One region of the Stomatobaculum sp. genome, then DNA from elsewhere that is predicted to be linked to it. Evidence: predicted binding sites of a transcription regulator. Region 1 holds the regulator's gene; the other holds the start of a gene.
The links. Region 1 encodes HrcA, which represses chaperone genes, less so after heat shock. Its sites were predicted from a motif close to TGTTAGCACTCNNNNNNNNNGAGTGCTAACA; they were not measured.
Positions count from the first base shown of each region.

Region 2: a site for HrcA is predicted at 1,320-1,350, ahead of ACO4XG_RS04845 (co-chaperone GroES). Genes of this name have one in related genera too.

Region 1 is NZ_DBHIHF010000008.1:33,928-37,339, forward strand. It holds gene ACO4XG_RS04010 (3D domain-containing protein) at 1-485, opposite strand, end outside; gene ACO4XG_RS04015 (3D domain-containing protein) at 581-1,048, opposite strand; gene hrcA (heat-inducible transcriptional repressor HrcA) at 1,376-2,416, shown strand; gene grpE (nucleotide exchange factor GrpE) at 2,409-3,032, shown strand; gene dnaK (molecular chaperone DnaK) at 3,091-3,412, shown strand, end outside.
Region 2 is NZ_DBHIHF010000010.1:18,840-22,251, forward strand. It holds gene groL (chaperonin GroEL) at 1-928, opposite strand, end outside; gene ACO4XG_RS04845 (co-chaperone GroES) at 956-1,243, opposite strand; gene ACO4XG_RS04850 (hypothetical protein) at 1,410-1,913, opposite strand; gene ACO4XG_RS04855 (cation diffusion facilitator family transporter) at 1,995-3,137, opposite strand; gene ACO4XG_RS04860 (SemiSWEET family transporter) at 3,371-3,412, opposite strand, start outside.

The DNA.
Region 1 (3,412 bases):
TGCTTGTCGCTGTTCTTTTTTGCCGCGGCTTTTTTTGCCGCCTCGCGGGACTCCGCCTCGGCGCGCTCTCTGGCCGCCTCACTCGCGGCGCGCGCGGCTTCTTCGGCGGCGCGCTGGGCTGCCTCGGCCTTGGCCTGTTCTTCCTGCTTCAGGCTGAGCCAGGCGCGGTCTTTATTGGTCCGGGTCTCAATCAGCGCGTTTTGCGCCGCGACGCGAGCATCGTTGAGCGCAGGTACATCAATCTGGTCGCTCAGATTTTCTTCGGCGTGCTGCACATCTCCCATCACCGTGCTGTCCGTGAAGACAGCGCTCGCGGAGGGAGTGTCTGTCGGCGAGACAAAGGCAGTGCTGCCTGTCTCGGCCGCAGCGGCTTCCGGGGCCGGCTCTGCTTTCGGCTCGCCCAGCGCGCTGAGCGGCACGAGAAACAGAAGCAGGGTCAGAAGAAAGATGCACGCCCGCTGAATGGCATTCATATGTTTGTGCATGGTTCTGTATCCTCTTAAGAATTCTGTAAGAACTACAACTTTATTCTAAACAGAGGAGGGGGGGACTGTCAATTAAAATTAAAACAGCGGGGGACTCACTCGAGAATCAGGTACACCTCGCGGTACTGGACACCGTGTGCCCAGGCCTCGGCGGTCGTCGCGTAGTAGACGTCGACAGTCTGGCCGCGGACACCGTTGTCTTCGACCGTGTAGATGGTGTCGCTGCCCGCAAAGCGGATCTTACTGCCGCGCGGCAGCACGCCCCAGTCGGATGCGACCGTGTGCGCGGCCTTCGGCACCGAGCCGTCGGCGCAGAGGGAGCCGTTCGGATTGGAATAGCCCGTGGTCTTAAAGGTGCCAAGCGAGCGCTCGTTCCGGACGGGCGGGAGCGGGACGGCGGTCTCCGGCGCCTCGCTCGGCGCCTCGATGACAGCGGTCACTTCTTCGGTCCGGCTGTTGGAGGTTGCGTTGTTTTGCACGACTGCGGCCGCGGCAGGCTTGGCTGCGGCGAGTGCGAGCAGGATACTGAGCCCGAGGGCGGAAAACTTTGTCAAAAGTCGCATGCAAGGTCTCCTTTCACGTCAAAATGTTACAGAGATGTTACTTTTCTGCCTGCAATTTAGAATATAGCATGGGAGACGGGAAACGCGCAAGAAAATCGTGTGCGGGAAACGCATAGGACAAAGGGGGGGGGGGCAGAGAGCCTTGCGGCGCCGGAAGCGCGCGGCGCGGCCGGTGCGGCAGAGGAAAGCGAGCGGAAAGAGCGGCAGAGAATTTCTCTAAAAAAATTTTGAATCCCGCTTGACAGGGACTTGCAAAACAGCTATAGTAACGACAGCAGGTGTTAGCACTCTAATCAAATGAGTGCTAACAACGGGAAGGAGGAAATCATGGAGCTGGATGACAGAAAAGTCATGATACTGAATGCAGTGATCAAAAACTACATGGAGACCGGCGAGCCGGTCGGCTCCCGTACGATTTCAAAACTTCCCGGCTGCGCGCTGAGCAGTGCGACCATACGCAATGAGATGTACGATCTGGAGGAGATGGGTTATCTTCTGCAGCCGCACACTTCGGCGGGGCGTATTCCCTCCGATCAGGGGTATCGCTTCTATGTCAATGAGATTCTGCGGGAAACCGAGAATGAGGTCGAAGCCATGAAGCGCCGGTTTGTTGCGCGGGTAGATCGCCTCGAGCTGGTGCTCCGCAGAATGGCACGCATTGCCGCGGACCATACCAATTACGCAGCGGTCATCAGCGGTCCCGACACGAGCCGGGCGCGCATCAAGCTGTTGCAACTCTCCAGAATGGATGAGAACCGCCTTTTGGTTGTTCTGGTACTCGAGGGCAATCTGATCAGCAACCGCATTTTGACCTTGCGGCAGCCGATCGGTGATGCGGAGCTCCTGCAACTCAATATTCTGCTGAATACGCGCTTAAACGGCGTCAGCATTCAGGAGGCGGAGGAAGGCGTTATGCAGAAGCTGCTCGCGGAGGCAGGGGACAACAAAGAGTTCGTCGCCTATCTTCTCGATGAACTCCGGCGCATGCTCTCGGAGGAAGAAGAGTTGCAGATTTATACCAGCGGCGCGACCAATGTGTTCCGGTATCCGGAGCTCACCGACGGCGGCGGCGCAAAACGCATCATCCGGACCTTTGAGGAGAAGAACCGCTTGAAGCGCATTGTGGCGGATGCGGCGGCGCAGACGGGAGAGGAGAAAGATAACATTCAGGTGTTTATCGGAGAGGAATCTCCGGTGCCTGAGATGAATGATTGCAGCATAGTCACAGCCCGTTATGATCTGGGCGGCGGCCTTTGCGGTACCATCGGTATCGTGGGACCCAAGCGCATGGATTATGAGAAGGTGCTGAGGATGTTGCACAGTCTGATGCGTGAAATGGATGAGAATTTCGGAGGAGACGATGGCTAAGGATAAGCACAGACACGAGCGGGAGAGAGAGGAGCGGCAGAGCGCCGAGGAGCGCGCTGCGATGGGAGCTGCCGCTGCTGCGGCGGAATTCGAAGCGGAAGACAAGGCAAAAGAAACGGCAGAGACCGCTGCGACCGCTTCCGGCCAAGAGGCTGCCGAAGACGGGCAGCGCAGCGCAGCACAGGCAGAAATCGAAGCTCTGAACGACCGTCTGAAGCGGACGCTCGCGGAGTTTGAAAATTTCCGCAAGCGGAGCGAGCGCGAAAAGGCACAGATGTTTGATCTCGGTGCCAAGTCGGTGCTCGAGAAGTTTTTGCCGGTCATCGACAATTTTGAGCGCAGCGTCGCGCAGGTTCCGGAGAGTGAGGACAGCAGCATCAAGGCCTATGCCGAGGGCATGGACATGATATACCGCCAGCTCTTGAAGAATCTGAAGGAGGCGGGCGTCGAGGCGATTGACGCGAAGGGTAAGCCCTTTGACCCGGCGTATCACAATGCGGTGATGCACGAGGACAATGAGGCGCTCGGCGAGAATGTCGTCTCGGAGGAGTTACAGAAAGGGTATCTCTACAAGGACAGCGTACTTCGCCACAGCATGGTGAAGGTCGCAAACTAAATCGGAATACAACAGGAAACTGATTTTTATATACGAGCTGATTTTAGGAGGAGAAACAATGAGTAAGATTATCGGTATTGACCTTGGTACAACCAACAGCTGTGTGGCAGTCATGGAGGGCGGTAAGCCGGTCGTGATCCCGAACAGCGAGGGAGCCAGAACCACACCGTCCGTGGTCGCATTCACAAAGACCGGCGAGCGTCTGGTCGGCGAGCCGGCAAAGCGCCAGGCAGTCACGAACGCGGACCGCACGATTGCTTCGATTAAGCGCCACATGGGCACGGACTACAAGGTGACCATCGACGGCAAGAGCTACACGCCGCAGGAGATTTCGGCGATGATTCTGCAGAAGCTGAAGGCGGATGCGGAGAGCTACCTCG
Region 2 (3,412 bases), on a different contig from region 1:
CATCCTTCAGTTCCAGGCCGAGCTGCTCGCTGATCACGGTACCGCCGGTCAGAACCGCGATATCCTGCAGCATTTCTTTTCTTCTGTCGCCGTAGCCCGGTGCCTTGACCGCAACCACGTTGAACGTGCCGCGAAGCTTGTTCACAATGAGGGTCGTGAGTGCCTCACCCTCGACATCCTCTGCGATAATCAGGAGCTTTGCACCGCTCTTTACAACTTCCTCGAGCAGCGGAAGCACTTCCTGAATGTTGGAAATCTTCTTGTCGGTAATCAGGATGTACGGATCCTCGAGGGTCGCCTCCATCTTCTCGACATCGTTTGCCATGTAAGCGGAGATATAGCCGCGGTCAAACTGCATGCCCTCGACCAGATCGAGCTCGGTCTTCATGGTCTTGGACTCTTCAATCGTGATGACACCGTTGTTCGTGACCTTCTCCATTGCGTCCGCGACCATCTCACCGACTTCGTCGTTCGAAGCGGAAATCGCAGCGACTCTCGCAATCTGCTTCTTACCGGAAATCGGCTGAGACATCTCCTTGATGGTCTCGACAGCCTTGTCGCAAGCCTTCTTCATGCCCTTCCGGAGCACAATCGGGTTGGAACCTGCCGCAATGTTCTTCACGCCCTCGTTGATCATCGCCTGCGCGAGAACGGTTGCGGTCGTCGTGCCGTCACCTGCGACATCGTTGGTCTTCGTCGCAACTTCCTTGACGAGCTGTGCGCCCATGTTTGCGAACGCATCCTCCAGCTCAATTTCCTTTGCAATTGTCACACCGTCGTTCGTGATGAGCGGCGCACCGTAAGCCTTGTCCAGCACAACATTTCTGCCCTTCGGGCCGATGGTGACGCGCACCGCATTCGCAAGCTCATTGACACCCTGAATCAGCGCCTCTCTTGCCTCGACGCCAAACTTTACTTCCTTTGCCATAATTCCACTCTCCTCCTGTCCGCTCTCTTATTCCATCACCGCAAGGATATCGCTCTGCTTAATCACGACATACTTCACGCCGTCGAGCTCCACATCGGAACCCGCATATCTCGAGTACAGAACCTTGTCGCCTGCCTTGACCTGCATCTTGACTTCCTTGCCGTCCACAAGTCCGCCCGGACCCACCGCAATGATCTCGCCCTGACCCGGCTTCTCCTTGTCGCCCTGACCCGGCAACACAATTCCGGATGCGGTGGTCTCTTCCTCAACCATCTTCTTCAGCACGACACGGTCAAATAACGGTACCAGCTTCATAATACAATGCCTCCTTCACCAAACATGAACTGCATTTTGTTTTTATCTTCTCAACAAGAGCAGTTATAACATTTGTTGTTAGCAGTGTCAAGGTTTGAGTGCTAACTTTTTTTGGATTTTGTTGCAGGACAGAAAAAGCGGCACCCTTTCGAGCGCCGCTTCCGCCTTATGATTTGTCTGCAATCAGATATTCGATGCCGTCGACCACATCATTGGTCAGATAAATCTTGAGTTCGGTGTCGCCGAGCGTGTAATAGAGCACGCCCTCGTCCTCTTTGCAGCCCGTGCCGTAGGCCTTCTCAACCGCCTCGCGCGTAGAACCGAGGCGTATGCCCTCCGGGGTGCTGACATTCTTATCGAGAATGCAGACCGACTGTACCTTCTGTGCGCCGTTGTTCTCGCTCAAAGTACAGAGTTCAAAGCCCTTGAAGCTGTAAATTCTCTCCTTGCCGTTGCCCTGCACCGCTTCCTGGACAATCATCTTATCCGCCTTGCCGAGTGCGTTGAGAATACCCTTGGCGCTCTGGCCGCAGGTAATCTTTGCGCCGCCGCTCTGGAAGGTATAGGCGCTCTTCTTGGCGCCGAGCGCCGCAAAGCTGCCGGCAAAAATCGCAGCGCTGATGACAACTGCCGTGATAACTTTTTTTCCCGCACCCATATTTCTCTTCATGCTCTTCCTCTCGACTCCGCTTATAATCTTTACAAATTTATTACATTTTACCCGAAGTGTAGAAAAAATGCAAGTATTCTATCAGTCGGAAATATCCGCATCGGCGGTAATATCCACGATATACCCCGGATAACGCGCCTCTATCTCTTGCTTCAACGCCTCCGCTGCCTCTTTCGGGCTCTTCGAGAAATCCACGACAATATCAAAACGCAGGTATTTTTTATCCAATTCGGCATAAAACCCGTGCAGCTGTAAAATCCACTCGTGCGAGAGCGCAAGTTTCTGCACTTCATTGCGCATTTCCGCCGCCGCATCGCCCTTGGTATTGTAAGCGTAAACACCGATGGAAACCATGATAACGCCCGTCGCTCGGAACACCTTTTTCTGTAGCTTTCTTGAGAGTACATCCACCTCCTCTACCGTCATCGTATCCGGGAGTTCCAGATGCACTGTTCCGTAAAAGCGATCGGGACCGTAATCATTGAGAAATAGATCGTAGGCACCGATGACCTCTTTGTCCTCCGTGAGCAGCGCGCGAATCTTCTGTGTGAGCGCCGCATCCGCTCGCTTGCCGAGTATTTCATCGAGCGTGGATTGCATCATCTCATAGCCGGACTTCACAATGACGACCGAGAGCAGCGCGCCGACATAGGCCTCGAGGGAAATCCCGGTGAACAGAAAAATCAAGGCCGAAACAAGCACCGAGCCGGAGAGCAAAGCGTCAAAGGATGCATCGGAACCGGAGGCAATCAGAGCCGCGGAATTCAGTTTTTCTCCCTGTCGCTTCACATAGCTGCCCATCATCAGCTTTACAAGAACCGCTGACGCAATGATGCCGAGACTCAGCAGAGAATAACTTGCCTTTTCTGGGTGCAGAATCTTCTTGACGGATTCCACCAGCGAGCTGAGACCCGCATAGAGCACCAGTGCAGAGACCAGAAGAGCACTTAAGTACTCAATGCGTCCGTGGCCCATCGGATGTTCTTTGTCCGGCTGTTTTCCCGCGAGCTTGGTTCCGATAATCGTAATCACCGAAGAGAGGGCGTCGGTCAGATTATTGATCGCATCCAGGGTTACGGCGATTGAATTTGACGCGATTCCGATGACCGCCTTTAGGGCCGCGAGAAAAATGTTGGCGGCGATACCGATGGCGGAAGTTCTAACGATGCCCCGATTTCTCTCCTCCAGCGACTGCTTTACACTTTCTTGTTTGACTTCGTTCACTTCTTTTCTCCTTGCGTTTCCGGCTTGTTACAATGTGCCTTTTATGTGCATCTTTCATACCCCCGCTTCTGCCTGTTCGCACCGTTTTCGGAACAGGGATACCAGAGTATTGCGTTTTGCAGAAACGCAGCACTCGCCGAGCTGCCATATTCCCGATTTGTATACCAATCGATAAAAGAGAGTCCGCTACGCAGTAGAGGGCTCTCTTCGCAAATATGATTTCAATTACACACTCAGATCAGCGCCGTAATCGCGGCAATCAATCCGAAAATGAT